2 regions of the Halomonas sp. HG01 genome follow, and region 1 is predicted to be linked to the other one. Evidence: riboswitches for the same ligand, from Rfam matches in the RefSeq annotation. Region 1 holds a riboswitch; the other holds the start of a gene.
The links. A riboswitch is a leader RNA that binds a small molecule or an ion and turns the genes downstream of it on or off. The one in region 1 is predicted to bind cobalamin.
Positions count from the first base shown of each region.

Region 2: linked by a shared signal. The riboswitch ahead of UN84_RS06620 (ABC transporter substrate-binding protein) and the one ahead of UN84_RS04885 (AAA family ATPase) in region 1 are both predicted to bind cobalamin.

Region 1 covers NZ_CP022134.1:1,046,540-1,060,835, reverse strand. The annotation lists gene UN84_RS04910 (precorrin-8X methylmutase) at 1-447, opposite strand, end outside; gene UN84_RS04905 (cobalamin biosynthesis protein CobG) at 431-1,657, opposite strand; gene cobN (cobaltochelatase subunit CobN) at 1,654-5,592, opposite strand; gene cobW (cobalamin biosynthesis protein CobW) at 5,592-6,692, opposite strand; gene UN84_RS04890 (cobyrinate a,c-diamide synthase) at 6,689-8,083, opposite strand; gene UN84_RS04885 (AAA family ATPase) at 8,068-9,897, opposite strand; cobalamin riboswitch at 10,021-10,245, opposite strand; gene UN84_RS04880 (ABC transporter substrate-binding protein) at 10,502-11,518, shown strand; gene UN84_RS04875 (FecCD family ABC transporter permease) at 11,548-12,603, shown strand; gene UN84_RS04870 (ABC transporter ATP-binding protein) at 12,600-13,364, shown strand; gene UN84_RS04865 (hypothetical protein) at 13,411-13,773, shown strand; gene UN84_RS04860 (DUF1289 domain-containing protein) at 13,773-13,949, shown strand; gene UN84_RS04855 (ABC transporter ATP-binding protein) at 13,951-14,296, opposite strand, start outside.
Region 2 covers NZ_CP022134.1:1,388,276-1,402,571, reverse strand. The annotation lists gene UN84_RS06640 (ammonium transporter) at 1-963, shown strand, start outside; gene UN84_RS06635 (GFA family protein) at 1,040-1,468, opposite strand; gene UN84_RS06630 (chloride channel protein) at 1,563-3,353, shown strand; gene UN84_RS06625 (ABC transporter substrate-binding protein) at 3,343-4,476, shown strand; cobalamin riboswitch at 4,561-4,753, shown strand; gene UN84_RS06620 (ABC transporter substrate-binding protein) at 4,857-5,858, shown strand; gene UN84_RS06615 (pseudoazurin) at 5,903-6,334, shown strand; gene UN84_RS06610 (methyl-accepting chemotaxis protein) at 6,570-8,204, shown strand; gene UN84_RS06605 (secondary thiamine-phosphate synthase enzyme YjbQ) at 8,326-8,751, shown strand; gene UN84_RS06600 (aminoacyl-tRNA deacylase) at 8,873-9,343, shown strand; gene UN84_RS06595 (GNAT family N-acetyltransferase) at 9,422-9,898, opposite strand; gene UN84_RS06590 (methyltransferase) at 9,996-11,195, opposite strand; gene UN84_RS06585 (YbgA family protein) at 11,185-12,147, opposite strand; gene nhaD (sodium:proton antiporter NhaD) at 12,453-13,937, shown strand; gene UN84_RS06575 (GFA family protein) at 14,033-14,296, opposite strand, start outside.

The DNA.
Region 1 (14,296 bases):
CTCGAGCATGTTGAGCAGGTGAAACAGCGCGGTTGGTGCGTTGCCGATCGCCACCACCGCGCCCTCGAGCCGGGGCCGCCACAGCTCCAGCGCCGCCGCCGAGCGGGTGTTGCCCATCTCGCGCGCCAGCCCCGGCACCCGCTCGTCGTGCAGGGTGCAGATCACGGCGTTGTCCGCCGGCAGGCGCTTGCGGGTGATGCCTTCGGCGACCATGCGCGCGTCGCACAGGATCGGCGCCCCGGCCTCCAGCGCCGTCCGGGCGCGGGCCACCGCGTCGTCGCGGAAGTGGACATGGGGCGCCAGCGCCACCAGGCCGGCGGCGTGAATCATGCGCACGGCGACGGGCTCCTCCTCGGGCGAGAAGCGTGAAAGCTCGGCCTCGCGCCGTATGATGGCGAAGGACTCCCGATAGATCGCCGGTCCGTCGGTTTCATAGACGTAAGGCATCACGTGTCTCCCAATATTCGATGGCGTCGGATTCGCCGAGGCCGGTCGCGACCGGCGTGTCGTCGGCGCGTCCGCCCAGGATCAGGTCATAGCGGCCGTCGCGCCCCGTCAGGCAGACCTCGGCCGGGCCGCTGCGGGCGCAGCCCTTGGCGCAGCCGGAAATATGCAGCCGGCCCGCGGCTGATTCGCCCGGGCCCTCGCTGCGCCGCTTGGCCAGCGCCTGAGCCAGGCCTTGGGTCGCCACGCTGGCCTGGGCACAGAACGGCGCGCCGGGGCAGGCGTCCATGGCCAGGCGCGGGTCGCAGGCGTCATGGATCAGCCCGTCGTCCGGCGCGGCGTCGCGCGTGCTCGCGTGCTCGCCTTCCAGCAGCAGGCGCCGCCAGGGCGTCACGCGAACGCCGGTGATGTCGTCGTGGAGGACAGCGCGCAGCGCCGAGGCCGGTGCCCGGCCGAAGGGCAGCCCCACCACCCGACCATGCGGATGTATTCCCGGCGGCAGGATCGGCGTGTCGTCGGACGACTCGGCCCGCGCGGCCGTCGCCGCGGCCCAGCCCGGCAGCGGCGCCGTGACGCGACGCATCCGCCCGGCCGCGAGGCCGCCGCTGTCGACGAACCAGTGCGCCAGCCGCGTCATCAGCGCGACCGCGGCCTCGACGTTGGCGACCGGCGTGGCGAGATCGCGCCCGTCGGCCCGCACCACCAGGCCGCCCTCGACCGAGCGCTCCAGGCGCAGGTCGGCGGGCACGTCACCCAGCACCGGCACCGGACCGGCGTCCAGCGCCAGGCCCCACTTGTCCGGCAGCGCCGGCCAGTCGCCCAGTCGGTGTTCCAACAGGCGCGCCGCCTCGACGGTGGCATCGCCGTCGCGCCAGTCCGGGGCCAGCAGCAGCGCCGGGCGGCGCTCGCCCTCGGCGTCCGGGGCCGCCAGGCCGTGCTCGACCAGAAACGCCATCAGCTCGGGCCAGCCGGCCTCGGTCACGCCGCGCAGCTGCAGGTTGGCGCGACGAGTCAGCTCGATCAGGCCGCTGCCCCAGGTCTCGGCGGCCTCGCACAGCGCGTTCATCTGTGCCGGGGTAAGCCGGCCCAGCGGTGGGCGCACCCGCACCAGCAGGCCATCGCCGGTGGCCATGGGACGCCAGGCGCCGGGGCACCAGCCGCGAACCTGTGGCGAGGCGCTCGAGCGCTTCTCCTTCACGCCCTGTTCTTTCAAGACATGCCCTCCCGTCGCTCGTCGAACTCGAGCAGCAGGTCCTGCAGGGCGTCGGCGCGCTCGCCGGCGTCCTGCCACAGGCCGCGCTGGGCGGCCTCGAGCAGCCGCTCGGCCATCTCCTCCAGCGCCGCGGCGTTGTGCTCGCGCAGGAAGCGCTGGTTGGCGTCGTCGAACACCAGGGCATCGCTCACCTGGGCGTACTGGTGGTCGGGCACCAGGTCGGTGGTGGCGTCATAGGCGAACAGATAGTCCACGGTGGCGGCCATCTCGAAGGCGCCCTTGTAGCCGTGCTCGCGCATGGCCTCGATCCACTTGGGATTGAGCACCCGGGAGCGCACCACCCGGGTGATCTCCTCCTGCAGGGTGCGGATGCGCGGCCGCGCCGGGTTGGCATGGTCGGCGTGGTAGACGGCCGGCGCCTCGCCGCCCAAGGCGCGGCCGGCGTTGGCCATGCCGCCCTGGAAGGCGTAATAGGTGCTGGAGTCGAGGATGTCGTGCTCGCGGTTGTCCTGGTTGTGCAGCACCGCCTGCAGCCCCTCGAGCCGATGCGTGAAGGCGCGGCGCGCGGCGGCGCCGGATTCGGGGAACTGGCCATAGGCGTAGGCGCCGGCCGCGAGATAGGCCTCGGCCAGCTCGTCGGCGTCGTCCCAGGTGCGAGTGTCGACCAGCCGATCCAGGCCGGTGCCGTACTCGCCGGGCCTGCTGCCGAACACGCGGAAGCCCGCCTCCTGCTCGGCCGCCTCGGGCGAGAGCCCGGCGGCCTCGAGCTCACCGCGGCGCGCCTCGACCGCGGCGCGGATGGTGTTGCCGTCGCCCGGCTCGTGGTAATCGGCCACCGCCCTCACCGCGGCGTCGAACAGCCGGATGACGTGGGGGAAGGCGTCGCGGAAGAAGCCGGACACCCGCAGGGTGACGTCCACCCGCGGCCGGCCCAGCAGCATGCTGGGGATCACCTCCACGTCGATCACCCGCTGCGAGCCCAGCGACCAGATCGGCCGCACGCCCATCAGCGCCAGGGCCTGGGCGATGTCGTCGCCGCCGGTGCGCATGGTGGCGGTGCCCCAGATCGACAGGCCCAGCCGGCGCGGATAATCGCCATGGTCCTGCAGGTAGCGCTCGACGAACGCCTGGGCCGAGGCCTCGCCCAGCGACCAGGCGGCGGGCGACGGCACGGCGCGGTTGTCGACGCTGAAGAAGTTGCGTCCGGTGGGCAGCACGTCGAGCCGGCCGCGGCTGGGCGCCCCGCTCGGCCCCGGCGGCACGGCGAGGCCGTCGAGCCCGTCGAGCAGCGCGCCGATCTCGCGCTCGGCACCGTGGCGCATGGCGGCCCAGAGGCCGTCGCGGGCATGGCGGCATAGCGCCGCGGTGGCCGGCCAGTCGCGGGCCAGTCCCTCGAGATCCCCCGGCGCCAGTACGTAGCCTTCGACCAGCCGCTCGGCCAGCGTCTCGAGGCGCTCGCGGGTGTCGGCGGCGCTGCGCCAGGGTGCATCATCCAGCTCGGCCAGCTCACTCAAGGCCGCCGGCCGCGGCCCTTGCCAGGGCTCGGCGCCGGCCGTCAGCGGATCGAAGCATTTGTCTTGACCATCCGCCTCGCGCAGTCCCAGGTCGTCGGCCAGGGCGTGCAGCAGGCCCTGGCGCTCGAGGCCCTCGCCTCGCGGCAGGCGCAGGATGGCGACCAGGGTCGCGGCCCGCTTGTCCGCCGGCGGCAGGGTGCCGAGCACATGCAGGCCGTGGCGGATCTGGGCCTCCTTGATATCGCACAGGAAGGTGTCGAGCTCGTTCAGCAGGCGCTCGTCGGCGCCCTGGCAGGCCTCATCCGCCTCGCTCGCCGACTGCTTCAGCTCGACGTCGATGCCGGTGCGCTTCAGGTGCTCGAGGATGCGTTCTCGCAGCAGCGCCTCGCGGCGAGGGTCCATGCCCAGCGCCTGGTAGTACTCGTCGGTCAGCGACTCGAGCTCGGCCAGCTCGCCGTAGAGCTCGGCCCGGGCCAGCGGCGGCATCAGGTGGTCGATGATCACCGCCTGGCTGCGGCGCTTGGCCTGGGCACCCTCGCCCGGATCGTTGACGATGAAGGGATAGAAGTGCGGCAGCGGCCCCAGGGCCACGTCCGGCCAGCACTCGGCCGAGAGCGCCGTGCTCTTGCCGGGCAGCCACTCCAGGTTGCCGTGCTTGCCGACGTGGATCACCGCGTCCACCCGGTAGTGCTCGCGCAGCCAGAGGTAGAAGGCCAGGTAGCTGTGGGGCGGCACCAGCTCGGTGTCGTGATAGCTCCTGACCGGATCGGCATCCGGACCGGCGTCGATGTCACGCGCCGGCTGGATGCCGACGAAGGTCTCGCCGAGGCGAATGCCGGCGATCAGCAGCCGGCCCTGGCGGTGCTTGGGGTCGTCCTCGGGGGCGCCCCAGCGCCGCCAGACCGCCTCCTGCAAGGAGGCCGGCAGGGTGCGGAACCAGGTCAGGTAGTCGTCGACGCCGAGACTCTGCCAGCTGCCGCGCCAGGCAAGCGACTGCGGATCGTTGGTCACGCTGGCCTGGAGGCGCCGGACCAGCTCATTGCCGTCCTCGGGCAGGTCCGCCAGCGGATAGCCGGCACCTTCCAGCGCGCGCAGCAGGTTGACCGTCGAGGCCGGGGTGTCGAGGCCGACGCCGTTGCCAATGCGGCCGTCCCGGGTCGGATAGTTGGCCAGCACCAGCGCCAGGCGCTTGTCGGCGTTGGCGGTGTGGCGCAGCCGCGCGTAGCGCCGGGCCAGTTCGGCGACGAAGGCGGCGCGCTCGGGATGCGGCGCATGGCGGGTCACCGAGAGCTGGCAGCGCTCGCTGTAGTGGGCCTCGGCCTTGAAGCCCACCGCGCGGGTGATGACGCGGCCGTCCATCTCCGGCAGCACCACCTGCATGGCCACGTCGCGGCTGTGCAGGCCGGCGGCCTTGTCGCGCCAGTCGTCCTCGGGGCTGCTGGCCAGTATCGCCTGCAGCACCACCGGGCGGCCGGCGAACAGGCCCGCCGCGTCCTCGCCGTCTTCGCCGAACGTGCCGGCGTCGAGCGTGCCCTCATCGGGCTCGCGGTTGACCGAGAAACCGGTGGTGTTGACCACCAGGCCGGCGCCGGTGCGCTCGATCAGGTGATCGACGAAGGCGACGCAGGCGTCTTCCTTCAGCGAGGCCACCGCCACCGCCAGCGGCGCCAGGCCCTCGGCCTCGAGCGCCGCGATCAGGCCGTCCAGCACCGCGGTGTTGGCCCCCTGCAGATGGCTGCGATAGAACAGCAGCAGGCAGACGGGACGCACAGAGTCGCGCTGCGCCTCCCAGTCCGCCAGGGTCGCCTCCTGTCCGGCCCTCGGCGCGGATTCGGGCGCCTGAGAGAGCGCCGTGTCGGGCGCTTTGGAAGGAGACAGATAGATCAGCGCGGGGGGAATCGCCCGCGGCTCGCGCCATTCCAGCGGCGCGTCCAGACATTCCGCGCCGACGAAGCGCAGCAGCTGCTCGGCGTTGTCGGCGCCGCCCTCGCGCAGGTAGCGCCACACTCGACGGGCCGATTCGACCGGCACGCTGGAGGCCTCCAGCAGGGCGTCGTCCGGGGCGTCGCAGCCCGGGACCAGGATCAGTTGCCGATTGGCATCCGCCGCCGCCCAGGCCCGCAGGCGATCGAAGCCGTACTGCCAGTAGGCGCTGCCGCCGAGCAGCGAGACGATCACCAGCCGCGCGTGCTCCAGCACCCGATCCTCGTAGAGGTCATAGGCGGCGGGCTTGACCAGGTTCATCCAGTTGGCGAGGCGCACCGAGGGATAGGCGTCGCCCAGTCGCTCGACCGCCTGGGCCAGCGCCGACAGGCTGCTGTCGGCGGCCGACAGGATCACGACCTCGGCGGGCGTCTGCTGCAGGTCGACGATGCCCTCGTCGTCGACGAAGCCTCCGGGCTTGGCGGCGAACAGGTGCATCAGGCGGGCGTCGCGCTCTCGGCACCGGCCAGCGCCGCCTCCAGCACCTCGCGATCCAGGTGGCGGCCGATGATGACCAGCTCGGTGTGACGCGGCTCGTCCCGGGCCCACAGCCGATCGTAGTAGCCGTCCAGCCGCTCGCCCACGGCCTGGATGACCCGGCGCATGGGCTTGCCGGGAATCGCCGCGAAGCCCTTGGCGCGATAGATCTCGTGTTCTTTCAGCAGCGCGGTCAGGCGCGCCTCCAGCGCCTCGGCGTCGACCTCGCCCAGGCGGATCACCAGGCCGTCGAAGTGGTCGTGGGCGTGATCGTGGTGAGCGCCCTCGGCGTGGTGGCGGTCGTGGTGGTTGTCGATGCGGTCGATGCCCTCCTCGCTCGCCGCGCCGATGCCCATCAGCGCCTCCAGACGGGCCGGATCGTCGGCCAGGCTCGGATCGATAAACAGCGTCTTCACGGACCCGGGGACCTTGTCGGCCACCAGCGCCTCGACCCGCGCCCGCTCGTCCTCGGCGAGCAGGTCGCTCTTGCTGACCAGCACCAGGTCGGCGGCGCTGAGCTGGTCGTCCAGCAGCTCGCGCAGGCTGGGATCGTGATCCAGGCTGTCGTCGGCGCGGCGCTGGGCCTCGACCCGCTCGACGTCGCTGGCATAGCGGCCGGCGGCCACCGCCGGGCCGTCGACCACGGTGATGATGGCGTCGACGGTGCAGTGCTGACGCACCTCCGGCCAGTTGAAGGCCTGCACCAGCGGCTTGGGCAACGCCAGGCCGCTGGTCTCGATCAGGATGTGGTCGATGTCGTCGCGGCGGGCCACCAGCTTCTTCATCACCGGCAGGAACTCTTCTTCCACCGTGCAGCAGATGCAGCCGTTGGCCAGCTCGAAGATGCTGCCGTCCTCGTCGAGCGCCTGGGCGCCGTCCTCATCACAGCCGATGGCGCAGCCGCGCAGCAGGCTGGAGTCGATGTCCTGCTCGCCGAACTCGTTGACGATCACGGCGATGCGCTTGCCGGTGATGCGGCGCAGGATACCGGCCAGCAGCGTGGTCTTGCCGCTGCCGAGGAAGCCGGTCACCACCGTGGCGGGAATCTTGTCGAGTTTCATGCGTGGCATTCCTTTGTCGAATCGTCAGCGACCGCGGCCGCGCCAAACAGGCGGGCCACGGCGGCGGGGTTGTCGGGGAAGAACAGGTGCAGGTAGGACGCGGTCAGGCCTCGCGCGCGGTAGATCGCCTCGCCCGGCGCGGGATGGCGCTGGCGGCGACCGTGGGCGATGGGCTCGGGCGTGCCGCTGGCCTGGGAGCGGTGATGGGCGTGGCCGCGCACCGGCCCTTCGGGCAGCTCGGCGGTCTGCATGCCCTGGCAGCCGCGACGCCCGCGCATGGCGCCGGCGCCGGGCAGCAGGCCAAGCATGGCGTGGGTCTCGCCGTCCTGATCGGTCAGGGTCTCCAGGCAGTAGAGCAGCCCGCCGCACTCGGCGAGGATCGGCAGATCGTCCTCGAAGGCCCGCCGGAGGTCGTCGCTCAGCGCGGCGTTGGCGGCGAGGCCTTCGGCGTGCAGCTCCGGATAGCCGCCAGGCAGCCACAGGGCGTCGCAGGCCGGCAGACTCGTATCGGCCAGCGGCGAGAAGAATCTCAGCGTCGCGCCCATGCGCTCAAGCAGGTCCAGGTTGGCCTGGTAGACGAAGCTGAAGGCGGCGTCGCGCGCCACGGCGATGGTGCGGCCGGCGAGCCAGGCCGGCGGTGCGGAGGCCTCGGTGGGCGCGGGAGTGAAGGCCACCGGCGGCAGCGCCAGCAGGGCCTCGGCCAGGCCCTCGGCGGCGAGCGCCTCGGCGCCGGCGTCGAAGCGCGCCTCCAGGTCGTCGCGGATCTCCTCGGCCTGGACCAGCCCCAGGTGGCGCTCGGGCAGCGCCAGGTCCGGGTCACGGGGCACCGCCGCCAGCAGCGGCACGGTCGCCGGCAGCGCGCCCTCGATCAGCTCGCGATGGCGCGCCGAGCCGCAGGCGTTGGCGATCAGCCCGGCGATGCGCACGTCGTCGCGGAAGCCGGCCAGCCCGGCCACCAGCGCCGCGGCGGTCTGGGCCATGCCCTTGACGTCCATCACGATCACCATCGGCAGGCCGAACAGCGCGGCCAGATCGGCGCTGGAGGGCTCGCCGTCGAACAGGCCCATGGCGCCTTCGACCAGGATCAGGTCGGCCTCCCGGGCGGCCTCGAACAGCCGCTGGCGGCAGTAGGCCTCACCGGCCATCCACAGGTCGAGCTGGTCCACCGGCTGGCCGGAGGCCTGGGCCAGCACCCGCGGGTCCAGGTAGTCCGGTCCGGTCTTGAACACCCGCACCACCCTGCCCTGGCGGCGCAGCATCCGCGCCAGCGCCGCGGTCACGGTGGTCTTGCCCTGTCCCGAGGCCGGCGCGGCGACGAACACCGCCGGGCAGCTCACGGCGTCGTGCTCGTGCATCGCGCTCGCTTCCTTGACGTTCATGTCGATGCCCATCCCCCGGCCTCCCGGCCGGCCAGCGGCCGGTAATCGGCGCCCAGCGCCCGGGCGATGTCGCGGCCGCGGCCGCGCTTCACGGCGGCGGATTCGGTGTCGACGACCACGCAGTCGCCGAGCGGCGGCAGGCCGCTCAGCGGCTGGCGGGTGCGGCCGTCGGTGATCAGGTAGGTGCGCACCTGCAGGCCCGCGTCCTGGCGGCGCCAGCGGCGCACCAGCTGCGCGGCGTGGCCCACGGCCTCGCGCAGCGGCGTACCGCCCCCGCCGGGCACGGCATCGAGCCGCTCGAGCAGGTCCTTCGGCGCGCGACGCTTGGGCTGCAGGGTGGCGACGCCCTCGTTGCCGAAGCCCAGCACCGCGATCTGTTCCCGGGCGGCGTAGGCCTGGCGCGCCAGGCGGTCGACCACGCCCTTGGCCCGGCCCAGCAGTTGACGGCCGAGGGTGGAGGCGGAGGTGTCCAGCAGCACCAGGTGCAGCATCGGCTGGCCGGAGCGCGGGCGGCGATAGCAAAGGCGACGCCAGGATCGACGGCCGCGATGCTCGACCAGGGTCGCGAACCAGTCCGGGCGCGGCGCGGGATCGGCGTGATCAGCCTGGCGGCGATCCCGGCGGCGGCCGACCTGGCGACCGGGGCGGCGGCTCGACGCATCGGACGAGGTCAGGCCGGGGGACGTGGGAGCGGCCGCAGACTCGGGCAGCGACGGCATCGGCGTGGCCACGCTCGGCTGGGCCACCGGCGGCATGGCGCCCCACTGGCCCTGGGGCTGTGAATCGGCCCCGGGGGCCTGGGCGCCGTCGGGGGCCGGCTTGCGTGAATCGTCGCCGCTCGCCCTGCCGCGGCCCGTGTCAGGCTCGCCAGCCCCGTTCATGCCGGACCCGCCCTCGCCAGCCCCGTTCCCGCCGGCGCCGGAGTCGGAGTCGGAGCCGCTGCCGTTGTCGTCGGGGGCAGCGGTGCGGCGATGGGCCAGCACCCAGGGCTCGACGACATCCAGGTCCTCACGCTCGACGCGCGCCGCACCGCGCCAGGCCGCATGGGCCCGGGCGGCGCGGTGCCAGGTGACGTCGGCGCGCAGCCCCTCGACCCCGGCGGCCTCACTGCGCTCGGCGATGCGCTCGTAGATGTCATCGTCGGCGACGATGTCGGGAAGGCGCTCGCGGGCCTCGGCCAGGCGCCGGGTCAGCGCCGCCTGCTCGGCCTCGTGGGCGTCGACGAAGGCACGCGGGTCGCGGTCGAAGGCCTCGCGCTGGCGCAGGATCGCCACGCGCTCGGCCACGCCGGGGCTCGCCGACTGCTCGACACACAGGCCGAAGCGGTCGAGCAGCTGCGGGCGCAGCTCGCCCTCGTCGGGATTCATGGTGCCGATCAGGCTGAAGCGCGCGGCGTGGGCGTGGCTCAGGCCGTCGCGTTCGACGCGGTTGACGCCGCTGGCGGCCACGTCGAGCAGCAGGTCGACCAGCGCATCCGGCAGCAGGTTGACCTCGTCGACGTACAGCAGGCCGCCGTGGGCGCGGGCCAGCAGGCCCTCCTGGAAGCGCGCCTCGCCGTCGGCGAGCACCCGCTGCAGATCCAGGCTACCGGTCAGGCGCTCCTCGCTGGCGCCCAGCGGCAGGGTCACCAGCGACGGTCGCCGGCCCTCGGCATCGCGCGGCAGAATCTCCGCCAGCGCCCGGGCCAGGGTCGACTTGGCACTGCCCTTGGGACCGCTGATCAGCACGCCGCCGAGGCGCGGATCGACAACGCTGAGCAGCAGCGCGGTCTTGAGCGCCGGCTGGCCGACGACGGCGACGAAGGGAAATTCGGCAACGGCGCTCATGGCGTCACGGCCGGGAAACGGCAGACGGACGCGGGACGCGCATCGCGGCGGAGGCTCCGCCGGGAGGGGGAATCGACAAACACGGGCATGGTGATCCTCTCGGTGCCCACCGCACCGGCATGGAATGACTCGACGTGACAGGCCGGTCTCCGGGCTCAGAAGGGGCACTCGCCGGGGCATGGCCGTGGGCGTCGTGCCGTGATCCGCACCTTCCCGGCATGTCGCCAGTGGTCGTCGCGGATCGCGCTTCATTACCGTTGCGGGGGCAGCGCTGGGATCGGCCGTGGCCTCACCAGACTTCCCGATTATCCCCTGAACCTCAGGGGCACCTGTCTTCGGAGGAGTATCGTAATGGACCGGCCATGTCCCGCGCAATCGACCACGCACTCGACCTGCGACGGCAAGCAAGCCCCTTGCCGGATAGATTTGTTATGATATAACATAACTTTTTATTTTCGCGGAAAAGCCTCGCGCGCAGGTCGCCGGCCTCTCCTCAAAGTCGGCGTCGACGCAGGCGTCGATGGGAGTGGAAAACGCCTCGAAACTCGTGGCAATCTCCCGTCGCCGGTCGGCCACTTCCCCTCCCCCACCTGGACACCGACGCATGACTCTCGCTCGTAGACTACTGGCAGTGCTCTCACTCATTACGGCGTCATCCGCCGGAGCGGAGGCGACACATTATCCGCTGACGATGATGAATTGCGGCCGCGACATTCACGTCGATGCCGCGCCGGAACGAACCGTCACCGTCGGTCAGTCGGCGACCGAAATTCTCTACGCTCTGGGGCTCGCCGATCGCGTCGTCGGCACATCGGTCTGGTTCACGCCAGTGCTGCCGGAATTCCGCGAAGCCAACACCGATATCGAGCGCATCGCCGACAATGACCCGAGCTTCGAGGCGGTCGTGAACAGGCGGCCGGACATTGTCACGGCCCAGTACGAGTGGCACATCGGCCCCACCGGCAGCGTGGCGACCCGCGACCAGTTCCAGGATCTCGGCATCAACACCTACATCATGCCCGCCGACTGCGATACCAAGAACAATGCCACCGGCGGCGACGGCACCCGTACCGCCGCCTTCTCCACCGATTCGGTGTACAAGGGCATCCACGAGCTGGCCACCATTTTCGACGCCAATGATGCCGGTGACGAGCTGATCGACGAGCTGAAAGACCGCGAGGAAAACGCCATTTCCCGCGCCGAATCGCTGTCGCTTCCGGACGATATTTCGGCGGTATTCTGGTTTTCGTCTCCCGACGGATCATCGGATCCCTACGTCGCGGGAAGGCTCGGCGCTCCCGGCTACATGATGGACAAGCTCGGCATCCAGAACGTCATCCAATCGAACGAGGAATGGCCGACCGTGGGCTGGGAAACGATCGCCCGCTCCGACCCGGACCTCATCGTGATCGCGACCATGGATCGCCGCCGCTATGCGGCGGACAGCGTCGAGACCAAGCGCGACTTCCTGCGCCACGATCCCGTGGCGAGCCAGATGTCGGCGGTGCAAAACGGCCACATCATCGAGATGGATGCCCACGCCATGAGCGCGACGATGCGCACCATCTTCGGCCTCGAGACGCTGGTGGATGCCCTGTCCGGGATGTCCTTCGCACGATGAATGACGCCGTTCGACTATCGCGCCCGCCCATGGCCAGGATAAGCGTCTCGCACTCCGCCTGGCACTGGGGCTGGCTGGCACCGCTGCTGCTGTTCGCCGCGGTGATGGCAGGCACCGCCATCGGCGAAACCGCGATTCCGTTCGACACCATCCTCAAGGTGCTGGCCAACCATCTCGGTGGCACGGCCTTCGCGGTGGATCGCATCGATGCCGGCATCGTCTGGGAATACCGTCTGAGTCGGGCGATCCTCGCCGCCTGCTGCGGTGCCGGCCTGGCGCTCGCCGGCGTGGTGCTGCAGGCGCTGCTGCGCAATCCCCTGGCCGACCCCTTCCTGATGGGCATCTCCGCCGGCGCCTCCACCGGCGCGGTGTCGGTGGCCATCCTCGGCGTCGGCGCCGGCACCCTGACGCTGTCGCTCGGCGCCTTCGCCGGCGCAGGCCTGGCCTTCGGTCTGGTGGTGCTGCTGGCCCATGCCGCCGGCAGCGGCACCGGCGGCGGTCGCGCGACCCAGGCCGCCGGCGCCATCATCCTCGCCGGCATCGCCGGCTCGCAGCTGTTCAACGCCCTCACCGCGCTGATCATCGCCAAGTCGGCGAGCGCCGAGCAGGCCCGCGGCATCATGTTCTGGCTGATGGGCAACCTCTCCGGCGTGCGCTGGAGCGACGTCGCCCTGGGGCTTCCCGCCGCCCTGGCGGGCCTGGCGATCTGCCTGTGGTACCGGCGCGCCCTGGACGCCTTCACCTTCGGCGCCGACAACGCCGCGTCGCTGGGCATCCCCGTGCGCCGGGTGCGCGGCGTGCTGATCGCCGCCATGGCGCTGGTCACCGCCGCCATGGTGTCCATGGTCGGCGCCATCGGCTTCGTCGGACTGGTGATTCCCCATGCCATGCGCTTCCTGGTCGGCAGCCGCCACACCCGGCTGCTGCCCGCCTCGGCGCTGGCCGGGGCCGTCTTCCTGATCGGCGCCGACGTGCTCTCGCGCACCCTGGTGGCCGGCCAGGTGCTGCCGATCGGCGTGGTCACGGCGCTGATAGGCGCCCCGGCCTTCGCCCTGATCCTGATCCGTGGGGCGAGGACGCGATGAGACTCTGCGCCGAACGCGTCGACTGGCGAGTCCACGGCCGCCGGCTGCTGGACGACGTCAGTCTGACGGTGGAACCGGGCGAGACCTTCGGCCTGGTCGGCCCCAACGGCTCGGGCAAGACCACCCTGCTGCGCGTGCTGGCCGGGCTGCGGCGGCCGAAGACCGGCCGCGCACTGGCGGACGGCCGGCCGATGCACGCCATGAAACCTCACGAGATCGCCCGCGCCATCGCCTTCGTCGAGCAGCAGGCGGACACCCTCGACCGCCTCCAGGTGCGCGAGGCCGTGGCACTGGGCCGCACGCCCTTCCTGTCGCCGCTGAGTCCCTGGCGCGAAGAGGACGATGCCATCGTCGACCGGGCACTGGCCGAGGTCGGCCTCGAGGCAATGGCCGAACGCCTGTGGCATACCCTCTCCGGCGGCGAGCGCCAGCGCGTGCACATCGCCCGCGCCCTGGCCCAGCGGCCCCGCGCCCTGCTGCTCGACGAGCCGACCAACCACCTGGACATCCGCCACCAGCTGTCGATCCTGCGCCTGGTACGACGGCTGCCGATCACCGTGGTCGTCGCCCTGCACGACCTCGATCAGGCCATGGACTGCGACCGCATCGGCGTGATGGAAGGCGGCCGCCTCATCGACATCGGCCCGCCCCGGGAGGTTCTGACCCTCGAGCGACTGCGCCACACCTTCGGCGTGCACGCCGACTTCCTCGACGATCCCGAACAGGATCGACCGGTGCTGCGCTTCCGCCGCGCCCTGTAGATCGCTACCCTGCCCCACCACACGACATGACACGAGAGGGCTCGACATGCTCGACAAGAAAGCCAGCCGGCAGATGGAACGCCGCCTGACCCAGGCCCTGACCGACGCCTGCGAGACCGCCAAGCCGCTGCTGCCGGGCTTCAGCTGGCTGACCCATCTGGTGGACTACCGCCGCTTCCCCGACAGCCTGCAGGTGGTCTGGGTGTTCGAGACCCAGGACGACCTGGCACGGGCCCTCAAGGGCGACGGCCGCCGCCGCATGCGCGAGCTCACCGAGGCCGCCCTGTTCGAGGTGGACGTGGATATCCGCGACATCGACGCCCATCTGGACGCCGACAGCGAGGAAGAGTGCCGCCGCGTGCACGGTGGCGACTGGGAGCGGCGGCTGGCCGTGCTGGAGCGGCACTGATGGCCAAGCGCATCGAGAGCCCCTGCGTCTCGATCTGCCAGCTGAAGGGCGGGCTGTGCGTGGGCTGCGGCCGCACCACCGATGAGATCACCCGCTGGCAGTCGATGAAGCGCCCGGAGCGCATGAAGACCAACCAGCTCGCGACGCAGCGGCTGAAGAAGCTGAAAAAGGACTGAGTCAGCGGGTCGGCACGAAAACCGGCGCCCCGTCGACTTCGACACACATCAGTTTCTGGTGATAGAGGCTTTCGAGGGCCTCGACCGTCAGCATGGCCTCCGCCTCCCCCCAGCAGGCCTCGCCGTCGGGATAGAGCAGCAGCAGATGACTGCACCAGCGCGCCGCCAGGTTGAGGTCATGCAGGCACATCATCACGCCGTGGCCGCGATCGGCCTGCTCGGCGAGCAGCGCCATGGCCGCCACCTGGTGATGCAGGTCGAGGTGATTGGTGGGCTCGTCGGCGAGCCAGACGTCCGGCGCCTGGGTCAGCACCGTGGCCAGGCTGACCCGCTGGCGCTCGCCGCCG
Region 2 (14,296 bases), 340 kb from region 1:
GCACTGACCGCCGGCAACGGCTACGATCTGGTCAAGTTCTTCTTCCTGATGACCTTCGCCGCGGCGATTCCGGCCATCGTCTCCGGCGGCATCGCCGAACGCGCCCGCTTCTACCCGATGCTGTTCGCCGCCGCGGTGATCGTCGGCGTGGTCTACCCCTTCTTCGAGGGCATCGTCTGGAACGGCAACGTCGGGCTGCAGGCCTGGCTGGCCGCGACCTTCGGCGCCGGCTTCCATGACTTCGCGGGCTCCGTCGTGGTGCATGCCTTCGGCGGCTGGGTGGCGCTGGTGGCGCTGCTGCTGCTGGGCGCCCGTCGCGGCCGCTACCGCGGCGGCAAGGTGGTGGCCTTCGCCCCCTCCAATATTCCCTTCCTGTCGCTGGGCGCCTGGATCCTGACCATCGGCTGGTTCGGCTTCAACGTGATGTCGGCCCAGACACTGGACGGCATCAGCGGCCTGGTGGCGGTCAACAGTCTGATGGCCATGGTCGGCGGCATCCTGGTGGCCATGGTGCTGGGCAGGAAGGACCCGGGCTTCATTCACAACGGTCCGCTGGCCGGCCTGGTAGCGGTATGCGCCGGTTCCGACCTGATGCACCCGATCGGTGCACTGATCACCGGCGGCGTCTCCGGCGCGCTGTTCGTGGTGCTCTTCGAGTGGGCGCAGAACCGCGTCGAGCGGCTCGACGACGTGCTGGGCGTGTGGCCGCTGCACGGGGTGTGCGGCGTGTGGGGCGGCATCGCCGCCGGTATCTTCGGACAATCGTGGCTGGGCGGCCTGGGCGGCGTCAGCCTGATGGCTCAGCTGATCGGCTCACTGGCCGGCGTGGCCGTCGCCGTGATCGGCGCCCTGGTGGTCTATGGCGCGATCGCCAAGGTGGCCGGCCTGCGCCTGAGCGAGGAAGAGGAATTCGACGGTGCCGACCTCAGCATTCACCGCATCGGCGCCACCTCGATGGACTGAGCCGGGCCCGACGCCTGTCCGATCACGACGCGGGGCCCATCGGGCCCCGCGTTCTTTTCAAGCCGTTCGGCCCGTCCTATTCCTCGAGCGTCTCGCCGGAACCGCCGAGCTCGGCCGGCACGTCCTTCATCTTGGGCAGCCCGTCGGGGATGCGCAGCACCGATTCCTGGTAGTGCACGTGCAGCTGAGGCGTGAAGTCCAGATCGGGCAGCAGCGCCGCATAGACGTCGACCAGCCCCATGCCGGGATGCTCGGTCAGCACGTGCCCGCCGCAGTGGCGGCACCAGCGGCGTCGGCTGGCGCGGGTCTTCTCGAAGCTCTCCAGGGCGTCTTCCCCCCGGGTGATGCGCACCGCCTCCGGCTTCCATAGCGTGAAGGCGTTGACCGGGCCCGCCGACCAGTGCCGGCAGGACTCGCAGTGGCAATAGCCCATGGCCTCCGGCTTGCCCTCGACCTCGACCTGGACGACGCCGCAGAAGCAGCCGCCCGTGTGATGTTCGCTCATTGCATGGCCCTCCGATGACGTCTCGCCTGGCTTCTTCAGTGTAGTGCCCCGTCGGCCGGCCCCTCCCCCAATGCCATGCCCAAACGCGCGGCGAGTGGACCATCCACGCCCCAGCGCCTACACCTTCAACATGACCCGAGCGGATACAGGGAAAGTCGAGGGCCGCGGCGCGCGGGGCGTGCTGCGCTTTCTGGGGCTGGTGGCGCTGGGCGGCGTGACCGGCGGCCTGGCGGCGCTGCTCGCCGTGGGCTTCGTCGGCGCCGTGGTATGGCTCAATGACCTGCTGCTGGTGTCGCCACGCGGGCGCATGATGTTCGCCCACCCCGAGTGGCTGGCCGTGGCCACGGTGCTGGTGCCGACGCTGGGCGGGCTGATCGTCGGCCAGCTGCATCGCGCCATTCCCGAGGGCCGCCCCCATACGCCCGCCGACGCCATCGCCGCCGTGCAGACCCGCCGCGGCCGCCTGCCGCCACGCGCCGGGGCACTGTCCGCGCTGTCGGGGTTGGTGTCGCTGGGCGCCGGCGCGTCGGTGGGCCAGTACGGGCCGCTGGTCCACATGGGCGCCAGCCTCGGCTCGGCGGGCGCCCGCCTGCTGCGGCTGGGCCGCTCCGAGGACAACATCACCATCGCCTGCGGCGTGGCCGCGGCCATCGCCACCGCCTTCAACGCCCCGCTCGCCGGCATCGTCTTCGCCCACGAGGTGGTACTGCGCCACTACGCCCTGCGCGCCTTCGCCCCGGTGGCGGCCGCCGCCCTGGTCGGCCACGTGATCGCCGCCGAGGTGCTCGACCGTGGCGCCCTCTTCCACGTGGTCGAGCTCGCCATTCCCCGCCCCTGGGAGTTCGGCGTGTTTCTCGTCATCGGCGGGCTGGGGGCACTGGTGGCCGGCGGCTACATGCACGCCATCCTCGGCATCGGCCGGCTGGCCCGGCGCCTGCCGCTGGCCGCCCCGCTGCGCCCGGCGCTGGCCGGCGCCGGGCTCGGCGTGACCGCGCTGTGGGTGCCCGATATCCTCGGCATGGGCCAGGAGACGCTGCGCTTCGCCACCATCGCCGGCGCCTTCGGGAGCGTGGAGCTCGCGGTGGTGATGGGGCTCAAGCTGGCCGCCACGGCGCTGTGCCTGGGGATGGGCTTCGGCGGCGGCGTGTTCAGCCCGGCGCTGGTAATCGGCACCCTGTTCGGGGCGCTGTGCGGCACCCTGATAGGCCTGGCCGGAGCCGCCCAGGACACCTTCGTCTTCTATGCCATCTGCGGCATGGTGGCGGTCACCGCCCCGGTGATTGGCGCGCCGCTGACCAGCCTGCTGATCGTCTTCGAGCTCACCGGCAGCTACGCGCTGACCACCGCGGCGCTGGCCAGCGTGACCCTGGCCAGCCCCATCGCCGCCCAGCTGTTCGGCCGCTCGCTGTTCGACATCCAGCTGACGGCCCGGGGGCTGGACCTGTCCTCCGGCCGCGGCCGGGCGGTGCTGGAGGACGCCCGACTGGGCGACCTGCTCAGCCAGGAGGGCGTGACGCTGCGTCCCGAGACCACGGTCACGGCGGCCATTCACGCCCTGGGTCAGGCGGGCCACGGCGAGGCCTATCGGGTCGACGCCGACGGCCGCTACCGCGGCAGCCTGACGCTGGCCGACCTGGAGGTGATGCGCGAGCAGGACCGGGGCGACGCCCCCATCGCCGACTGCCCGGCCACGCCGCGTCCGGTGCTGGGGCCCGAGGCCTCGATCTGGGCCGCCATGCGTCAGCTGCAGGAGATGACCGGCGAGGCCATCGCCGTGGTCGACGAGGACGACGTCTTCCACGGCGTGGTCTATGAGTCGAGCATCGCCCGGGCCTTCCTGCGCTACAGCGACGAGCTACGAAAGGAGGAGCACGGTGCGGGCTAGACGAATACTGGCCGTGATGGCGCTGCTGTCCGGCCTCGCCGCAGGCGGCATGGCGCCGGGTCAGACAGGCCAGACGAGCCCTGCGACCGGCACCGGGCCGCTGACGGTGCTGAGCTGGGGCGGCGCCTACGAGCGGGCCCAGCGACGCGCGCTGTTCGCCCCCTTCACCGAGGCCACCGGCATCCCGGTCGCGGTGGAACGCTACGACGGCGGGCTGGCGGCGCTGCGCCGCGCGGTGGCCGAGCAGAACGTGCCCTGGGACGTCATCGACATGACCCGCAGCGAGGCCATGGCGGCCTGCGAGGCGGGGCTGCTCGAACCCCTGCCGGCCGATCTCGCCGCCCCGGCGCCGGACGGCACGCCCGTCGAGCGCGACTTCATCGACGGCGCCTTCGGCGACTGCAGCCTGACCCACTCGGTGTTCGCCACCGTGGTCGCCTACCGCACCGACGCCTTCCCCGGCCGGCGCCCCACCGAGATCGCCGACCTGTTCGACCAGCATCGTTTCCCCGGCCCTCGGGCGCTGCAGCGCACGCCCTCGGTCAATCTCGAATGGGCCCTGCTGTCCTACGGCGTGCCCCGCGAGGAGCTGTACCGGCTGCTCAGCACCCGCCGCGGCCTGTCGCTGGCCTTCGCCCGGCTGGCGGGGCTCGAGGAACTGCGCTGGTGGGAGACCGGCAGCACGCCGGTCGAGCTGCTGCTCGACGGCGAAGTGGCCATGGCCTCGGGCTACAACGGGCGCTTCTTCGATGCCATGGCCCATCGCGACGCGCCGATCGCCATCCTCTGGGACGGCCAGGTCCAGGAGCACGAGGTGTGGGCGATCCCGCGCCACGCCCCTCACCCCGAGGCGGCACGGCGCTTCATCCGCTTCGCCACCGCCAGCGAGCGCCAGGCGGCACTGACGCGCTACATTCCCTACGGCCCGTCACGCCACAGCGCCATACAGGGGGTCACCACCCATGCCGACAGCGGCATCGACATGCGTTTGCACCTGCCCACCCATCCGCTCAACGCCGGCGGCGCGGTGATCAAGGACGAAGCCTGGTACGCCAGAAGCCGGACGCGCATCGGCGAGCTCTTCCGCGCGGCGCTGACGGCCGAGCCGCCGACGGACGACTAGCGCACTCCGCGGGCACGAACGCCGCATCGGTCACGAAGGCTGCAGCGCCGCCCTGGAAGGAAGATGGCGTCGTGCACCTCCGCGCTCTAGACTGGCCGGGTCGGTGTTCCTCAGGGAACCTAAGAGGGAATCCGTCGCGATACCCGCGCGAAACGGAACTGCCCCCGCAACTGTAGGCGGTTAGCGAGGCTCGATGACGCCACTGAACGCAGCGTTCGGGAAGGTGAGCTAGCGATGACCCGTCAGTCAGGAGACCTGCCGACCCCTATCGACTAACCGAGCGGGTCGGCTTGGGCGGTACCCGCACCAGGGGGATGGTCCGCCTGGTGGACGCCCCGGTCGTCCGCTCATCATGCACGGGAATGTACATGATGTTGAGAATGACCACGGCAATCGCCGCGAGCCTTTGCCTGGGGCAGACGGCCCTGGCCGCCACCGACTATCCCCTCACGCTATCGAGCTGCGGCCACGAAATCACCGTCGAACGGCCGCCCGAACGGGTCGTCAGCGTCGGCCAGGCCACCACCGAGATCCTCTACCTGCTGGGCCTTTCCGAGAAGGTCGTTGGCACGGCACTATGGGTCAACCCCGTACTCGACCGCTTCACCGAGGTCGATGCCGACGTGACGCGGCTGTCGAACAATGCGCCGAGCTATGAAAGCGTGGTCGGCCAGCACCCGGACCTGGTGGTGACGGCCTACCAGTGGATGATCGGCCCCCAGGGCGCCGTCGGCACCCCCGAGATGTTCGATGACATCGCCATTCCCAGCTGGGTCATGCCGACCGACTGTGTCGGCAAGCACAATCGGAACAGCCTCGACGGCACCCGCACGACCCCGTTCGACCCCGAGCTAATCTATGACGGCATCGCGACGCTGGCCAGGATCTTCGACGTCTCGGCGCGCGGCGACGAGGTGATCGCCGATCTTCGCGCACGCGAGGAGGCCGCCAAGGAGCGGGCTCGGGCAATGGCGCTGCCGAAGGATATCCGCGGCGTGTTCTGGTACTCCTCCGCCGACCTGGCCATCGCCCCCTACGTCGCCGGGGCCAACGGCGTGCCGGGCTGGATGATGGCCACGCTCGGCATCACCAACGTCATCGCCTCCGAGGAGGAATGGCCCACCGTCGGCTGGGAGACCATCGCCCGCGGCCATCCCTCCTTCATCGCCGCGGCGCGGATGGATAGACGTCGCCTTCCAGCCGACGATATCACCGTCAAGCGTGAGTTCCTCGACACGGACCCGGTCACCCGTGAAATGCCGGCCGTGCGCAACGACCGCATCGTCGAGATCGATGCCCATGCCATGGATCCCTCGATCCGGGCGATCTTCGCCCTGGAGCGACTGACCGACCGACTGGCCGACTTCGAGCTCTCGCCGTGAACCGCCGCCCGCGCCACCGATCCACCACGATATCGAGCGATACCATGCTGAAACGCCTGATCCTGCTGCTGAGCCTGCTGCCCCTCTCCGCGATAGCCGAGACGCACACCGTGAAGATGCTGAACCGCAACGCCACCGGGCCGATGCCCTTCGAGCCCGGCTACCTGCACGTGCAACCCGGCGACACTGTGACGTTCGTCGACGCCGCCCCGGGGCACAACGCGGCGACCATCGACGGCATGGTGCCCGAAGGCGGCCAGGCCTTCATCGGCAATATCGACGAAGCCATCGAGGTCACACTGGAGGCCGAAGGCATCTGGGGGATCAAGTGCTCGCCGCACTACACCATGGGCATGGTCATGTTGATCCAGGTCGGCGACCGGCCGGCGACCGAGGCCGACCTGCCCGAGGCACTCCCGGCCACCGCGCGACAGCGCTTCCTCGACATCCTCTCACGACGCGTTACGGACATCTGACCGCCAGGTGCCGGGCCTTCCCCGCGACGGCGTATGCGCGCCGTCGCGGCTTTACTCTCCTCTCTTCCCCTTCCCTCTATTTCCCTCTCCTCCCTCCCCGTCATGCCCAGGATCGACGGGGCAAACCTCTGGCCGCGCTAAAGCCCGGCGGGCCGAGGCCGATAATGCCTGGTCATAACACGTCCAATAACCGCCCCTCTTCCTATCAATGATTATCGCAGGATAAGAAAGCTCCATGACGAGTTTGACCACAAGCGCTCGCCTCGACGCGAGCCAGGCCCCCGCCGTATCGCAGGGCGCCCGCACCTCCCAGGCACACCGGCCATGGCCCCTCAAGCGCAAGCTGTGGCTGACGCTGGGACTGATGTGGCTGGTGATGATCGGCATCGTGATCAGCATGGCCTGGCAGAGCCGGACCACGATGTTCGAGGAACGCCAGCATTCCCTTTCCAACACCATCGGCATGGTGGATACCCTGCTCGAAGGCTACGCGACACGGGTCGAGACCGGCGAGCTGAGCGAGGATGAGGCGAAGACACGGGCCTACGCAGCGCTGGATGCGATCCGCTTCGGCGACGCCCGGGACAACTACGTCTTCGTCTTCGACGCGGATTCGCGCCTGATCTATCACCCTCGCCGTGATCCGGGTACGAACATGTCGTCCTACGAGGACCCCAACGGGGTCGGGGTGTACCGCGAGCTGGCGGCTCTCGCCCGCGACGGCGGCGGCTACCTGCCCTACGCCTCACGCGACGCCAGCAGCGATACGCTGTTTCCCAAGCTGAGCTACGTCGAGCGCTTCGCGCCCTGGGGCTGGAACATCGCCGCCGGCGTCTACACCCACGACATCCAGGCGGCCTTCCTCGGCAAGCTGGGCCAGTATGCCCTGGTGCTGCTGATTGCCGGCGGCTTCCTGACCGCCGCCTTCCTGGTGCTCATCCGCAGCGTGTATCGCACCCTGGGCGGCGAGCCGAGCGAGGCCGAGCGCGTCGTGGAGCGCATCGCCGAGGGCGACCTGACGCACGCCACTCCCCTGCGCGATGACGACCGCCACAGTCTGATGTATGCCATCGAGCGCATGCGACTCGAGCTCGCCGCCACGATCACCCGCATCCGCCAGGCCGGGGAAGCCATCGACCAGGGCGCCAGCGAGATCGCCAGCGGCAACAACGACCTGTCATCGCGCACCGAGCAGCAGGCCGCCTCGCTGGCGGAAACCGCCTCCAGCATGGAGGAGCTGACCGCCACCGTGCGCCAGAACGCCGACAACGCCACCCAGGCCAATACCCTCTCGGACGAGACCACCAGCTCGGTGGAAAAGGGTCAGGACGTGATCGGCCGCGTGGTCACCACCATGGGCGAGATCCGCGACAGCTCGCGCAAGGTGGCCGACATCATCTCGATGATCGACGACATCGCCTTCCAGACCAACCTGCTGGCCCTCAACGCCTCCGTGGAGGCCGCCCGTGCCGGCGAACAGGGCCGCGGTTTCGCGGTGGTGGCCAGCGAGGTGCGCAATCTCGCCAGCCGCAGCGCCGAGGCGGCCAGCGAGATCAAGACGCTGATCGAAGGCTCGGTGGGCCACGTCAACGACGGCGCCGAACTGGTCGACCAGGCCGACCGCGCGATGGGCGAGATCCGCACCAGCGCACAGCGCGTCAACGACCTGATGGCCGAGATCTCCGCCGCCTCTCAGGAACAGTCGGCGGGCATCGAGCAGGTCAACCAGGCGGTGACCCAGATGGATCAGGTCACTCAGCAGAACGCCGCCCTGGTGCAGCAGGCGGCAGGGGCCGCCGGCTCCCTCGAGGGGCAGGCCAACGGGCTCTACCAGGCCGTGGTCGGCTTCCGCGTTCCCGAGAACGCCTGACGGCCACGCCGGTCACCGCCGCCAGCCTCACGGCGGTGACCGGCGCTCTCCCCGGGTATCATGGCGGAGGCGTCTCGCCTATGCTGACCGCCCTTTCGCCATCCAAGGGGAGACCGCCATGATCTGGGACCAGCACGAGATCCGCCTTGCCCCTCGCGCCCGAGGCTTTCACCTGATCACCGACGAGATCGCCCGTCAGCTGCCGGCGCTGGCCGAGCTCGACGTCGGTCTGCTGCATCTGCAGCTGCTGCACACCTCGGCCTCGCTGACCCTCAACGAGAACGCCGATCCGGACGTGCGCCACGACCTGGACGCCTTCCTGCGCGACCTGGTACCGGACGATCTGCCCTATTTCAGGCATACCATCGAGGGGCCGGACGACATGCCCGCCCACGTCGCCGCCAGCCTGCTCGGCACCCAGCTGACCCTGGCGGTACGCGACGGTCGACTGGCGCTGGGGACCTGGCAGGGGCTCTATCTCGGCGAACACCGCGACCACGGTGGAAGCCGGCGCATCATCGCCACCCTCAACGGCCGCACCCGTTAGCCGCCCTCCGTGGGATGATCCAGACGCGACGGACTATGCTTGAAGTCAGGAAGACACGCCTGCCAGGCAGGGAGGCGCGGCAATCGATGGTTCGGCCCGCGAGGCCGAAGGAGAGCCCGTCATGGCCATGCCGATGACGATCAGGGAGTACCTCCGCGCCTGCGACATCGACTACGAGGAGGTCACTCACCCACACGCGGTTTCCACCAGCCGCATCGCCGAGATGTCCCACGTCGGCGGCCACCAGATGGCCAAGGCCGTCATGCTGCACGGCGACCAGGGATATCGCGTCGCCGTGGTGCCCAGCACCCGGGATGCGGACCTGCAGAAACTCTCACAGCTGTTCCATGAGCACTTCGAACTGGCTTCCGAGGAGGAGATCCAGCGCGAGTTCGACGACTGTGACCCCGGCGCGACCATCGCCGTGGGCCAGGCCTATGGCCTGAAGGTCTATCTCGATGACCAGCTTCGCCACCAGCCCGATATCTACTTCGATGCCGGCGACCACGAGACGCTGGTGCACATGAGCGGCAACGAGTTCGAGCGCCTGATGACCGGCAGCCGGCACGGCGCCTTCAGTCGACCCCACTGAGTCGCCGTCACGCGACACGACAATCGGCCACGCCCCTTGGGGCGTGGCCGATTCATGTGGGCTCGAAACGGTGCTCGCTCAGGCGCTGCGCACGTACTTGATGAAGGGTGTCAGTGCCCCGACCCGGTCGTAGAGACGGCGCGCCGGCTCGTTGAACTCCTGGGTCATCCAGTAGATGTCCGTGACGCCGTCCTCACCGGCCTGGCCATGGACGCGCTCGATCAGCCGGCGCCCCAGCCCCTTGCCGCGATAGCGGGGATCGACGAACAGGTCCTGCAGGTAGCAGACCGGCCCCAGCTTCCAGCAGTGCGCGTGATAGAGGTAGTGGACGAGCCCCGCGAGGGCCGGCGTCTCCTGCCCGTCGGCCTCTCGCACGTCCACCACGAAACACCCGGGCTCACTCTCGCCGACGGCCAGCAGCCGCTCGAAGGTGTGATCGTAGACGGCCTCGGGAAGCTCGGTGTCATAGAAGGCCAGGTAGTCCTGCCACAGGCGTGCCCATTCCGGCTTGTCGCTCATCTGGAGCGGGCGGATCAGGCAGGGGGAATCGGACATGAGCACTTCCTTGTCGGTCTTGTCTGTCTTGTCGGGCGCGATGTTCTTCATGGCGGGTCGATGTCGTTATCGTTGTACACGCCCGAGGCGCGACGGCTCAGCGCGTCTCGAGCAGCAGATTGCGTGGCGTCAGTTCGCGTTCGCAGAAGGTACCGAGGCGCACCCGATAGCCGGCCTCGACCAGTCGCCAGGCTCGGTCCAGTACCAACCAGACCTCGAGCGGCCGACGAAACAGATGGCGCACCAGTTCGAGACGCTCCACCTCGGCCTGGCGCCGCCAGCCGGCGGTCTCGAAGGGGGCCCAGTCTACCTCCTTGGGCAGTGTGACACCTTTGTTCTCGGCCGCCCAGCGGCAGAAGCCGGCGAAGTCGCCGGGAAGCCTGCCATAGGCGCAACTGGGCACGGGAAGGTACTCATCTCGGCCACGCACCTCACGCTGCAGGCGGTCGAAGCCCAACCGCCAGGCGTTGGCACGCCGACGATGACGCCGCACGCCCTGCGGTGCCGTGACCGTCTCCTGCACCGCCATGGCCAGGTCCTCACGCGATAGCGTCAAGCCGTGCTCGGCCATCAGTGCCCTGCCCCGATTCGACAGCGCACGGTAGTCGACGGCCTCGGTGCGGTGATAGCAGCAGGGCGCCAGCGTCACCGCCGCGCCGCGCTCGACGGCCAGCTCGAGCAGCCGGGCGTGCAGGTCGCCGCAGGCGTGCAGCGCCGCCACGCGCCGGCCCGGCGCCAGCCAGTCGCCGGCGCCTTCGGCCAGCACGTCCTGGCGGTAAAGTGTCACCGGCTGACCCTGGCGCTCGGCCAGGACCTGCCCCGCTTCGCACAGCGACGCCTGCCACTCCAGGCCGGTGACCGGACGGCCATCGCGCCGGGCCAGGGTCCGCGACAGGTGGCCCTTGCCGGCGCACCATTCCAGCAGCGACTCGTCGTCGCCCGATGCCACGCAGCCGGCGAAGGCCTGGATCTGACGCCACTTGCGCGCGCCGATACCCTCGCCCCAGCTCGCCGGCAGCGCCTCTTCGCCAGAAACCAGATCCGGCAGGTCGACCGCCTCGGCCAGCACATCGACCGGCAACCATGCCGCCAGCGGCGAAGCGTCGAAGGGCCTGGCCTGGAGGCGCTCGGCCTCGTCGTCGGACAGTGCCAGCAGCGCCTCGGCAAGCCCCGGAGCACGCTCGCCCCAGGGCACGCCACGGTGCTGGAAGGGCAGCGGCCGCCATAGCGCCTGCCATTCGGCCAGCCGCTCGGTCAGCGCGTGGAAGCGTGTCTCGAGGGCCGGCTCAGATGGCATTGCGCAGGCCGAGTTCGTAGGGATGCGGGTGGAGGTAGGACTGAGCGCGGATGTAGTCGGATCCGTGGCGCTGGATATAGTGATTGAGCAGCCGCATGGGCACTGCCAGCGGCACCTGCTGGAGGCGATATTCCTCCACCGCGGCCAGCAGATCCTGGCGGGTGTCGCCGTCCAGCGCGCGCTTGAGATAGCCCATCACGTGCATGAGCGCATTGGTGTGGGACTTGCGCGTGGCCGGCCGCGACAGCGCCTCCATGAAGCGTCGCAGATAGTGAAACGCGGCCTCTTCCACCGGCACGTCATGGGCCTCGCCCAGATAGCGCCCCAGCTCACGATAGGTCTCGACCCGATGGGCCATCAGCAGAAACTTCTGGCGGCTGTGAAACTGGATCAGGGCATGACGGCTGGGCTCGGGCTCTACGTTGCGCTTCCAATCGTCCAGGGCATAGACCCGGGTGATGAAGTTCTCGCGCAGCACCGGATCGTTGAGCCGCGCCTCTTCCTCCAGCGGCAGCTCCGGATAGTCGCGACGCATGGCACGCACGAAGGCGCCGGAGTCGGCGTGGCTGGGCATGCCATTGGGGTGATAGACCTTGACCCGTTCGAGCCCGCAGGTCGGCGAGCCCTTCATCAGCACGAAGCCGCGCAGGTGACGATGCGCCTCGATGAAGGACTCGCTGACCTCCTCCAGACGCTCGGTGACGTCAAGCGAGGCATCGACGCTGCCCTTGACCCGCGGCGTCTCGCCGACCTTGCCGACCAGGCGAATCGGTTCCCGGGGCACGCCCAGGCCGGCGGCCAGCTCCGGGCAGAAAGGCTCGAACGCGAAGCGCTCCGCGAGCACCTGCAGGCAGTAGCGGGACCGCTTGTGGCCACCGTTGTAGCGCACTTCCTGGCCGGTCAGGCAGGCGCTGATACCGACCGGAATGCCCTCTTGCGGATGCGACGTCATGACGAGCCTCCTTGGCCCTGGCGGGGATGCAAAGGTGAATGCGCACAGGATAACGCCGCGCTCCTCGCCTCGCGAGTGCGGCCGGGATGCCCTGAATCTCACGCCGTTAAGCCTTCCTTAAGCCTGGCGCGCCAGGCTGTCGCCCACCCGTGGGGCCGCCCCGTTGCGCGACGCGTCGCATTAGCCGAAAGTCGACACCATTAGCACGCTATGAGGGTCGGCCACGCATAGTGATAAAACGGCCCCTGTAGTAGAATTGCGCGCGTTTTTTCCCCCTCCCCCTCCAATCCCAGGATGCATTCGCCATGCCGACAAGATGTCGACCGCAATACTGGCCCCGGCAACACGCCCGGTGGCCAGGTTTTCTCGTGCTCGCGGCACTGCTGCTGTTCAGCCCTCAGGTACTGGCCGCCGGCGCCGGTGAGCTGGATCTGACCTATACGCTGAGCGGCTTCGTCGCCGTCACGCTGTTCATCCTCGCCTATGCGCTGGTCATGGCCGAGGAAAAGCTGCACATGCGCAAGTCGAAGCCCGTGCTGGTCGCGGCGGGCCTTATCTGGACGTTGATCGGCTGGGTCTACGTCCAGGAAGGCCTGCCGGATGCGGCCGAGCACGCCTTCAAGGCCACCCTGCTGGAATACACCGAACTGCTGCTGTTCCTGCTGGTGGCGATGACCTACGTCAACGCCATGGAGGAGCGCCGCGTGTTCGACAAGCTGCGCGCCTGGATGGTCGAGAAGGGCTTCAGCTATCGCGCCCTGTACTGGATCACCGGCCTGCTGGCCTTCTGGATCTCTACCGTGGCCAACAACCTGACCACCGCCATGCTGATGTGCGCGGTGGTGCTCAAGGTGGCCGAGGGCGACAAGCGCTTCATCAGCCTGTGCTGCGTCAACATCGTGGTGGCCTCCAACGCCGGCGGCGCCTTCAGCCCCTTCGGCGACATCACCACGCTGATGGTCTGGCAGGCCAAGCTGGTCGAGTTCCAGGAATTCTTCGAGCTGCTGGGGCCGTCGCTGGTCAACTACCTGGTGCCGGCGATCATCATGAGCCTGTTCATCCAGAACAAGAAGCCCGGCGCCCTCGAGGAGCACATCTGGCTCAAGCGCGGCGCGCGGCGCATCGTCTGCCTGTTCCTGCTGACCGTGGTGATCTCGGTGCTGTGCCACACGGTGCTGCACCTGCCGCCGGCGCTGGGCATGATGACCGGTCTCGGCTTCCTGCAGTTCTTCGGCTACTACCTGCGCCGCAGCCTGCCGCGCTCGCTGGAGCGCAAGCGCACCCGCTACAGCCAGCGCGGCGACTGGCGCAAGCTCGAGGCGCTGGGCAGCGTGGTGCCGTTCGACGTCTTTACCCGAATCGCCCGCTCGGAATGGGATACCCTGCTGTTCTTCTACGGCGTGGTGATGAGCGTCGGCGGCCTCGGCTTCATGGGCTACCTGGGCCTGCTCTCCGAAACGCTCTATGCCGGCTGGGATCCGACACTGGCCAACGTGGTGCTGGGCGTGATCTCGGCGGTGGTCGACAACATCCCGGTGATGTTCGCGGTGATCTCCATGGATCCGGACATGTCGATGGGCAACTGGCTGCTGATCACCCTGACCGCCGGCGTGGGCGGCAGCCTGCTCTCGGTGGGCTCCGCCGCCGGCGTGGCACTGATGGGACAGGCCCGCGGCATCTACACCTTCGCCGCCCACATGCGCTGGGCGCCGGTCATCGCCCTGGGCTACGTGGCCAGCGTGCTGATGCACCTGTGGATCAACGCCGACAGCTTCAACGTCTTCCACTGAACAGCGCCTCGGCCCGTTCGGGCCTGAGACGTCTCATCGCGCGGCGGGCCTCGGCCCGCCGCGTGCCGTTTCGGTCGATGGCTAGCGCGCCAGGCTTATTCCTCCAGCCCCAGTCGCCGGTGCCAGTCGGCCAGGCTCTCGTCCGGATAGCCGTCGAAGCAGCGATCGTCGGGGCCGGCCTCGACGTCCACCCAGCTGGCCTTGCTGCCCAGCATCAGATGAACGCGTTCGGGCGGCACCGGCAGCTCGGAGTCGATCGCCGAGGCGAAGGGATGGACGAGCTCGGGCCAACGCGGATCGAACACCCACAGCGCGCTGCCGCATCGCGAGCAGAAGTGACGCTCGCCGGGGCTCGCCTG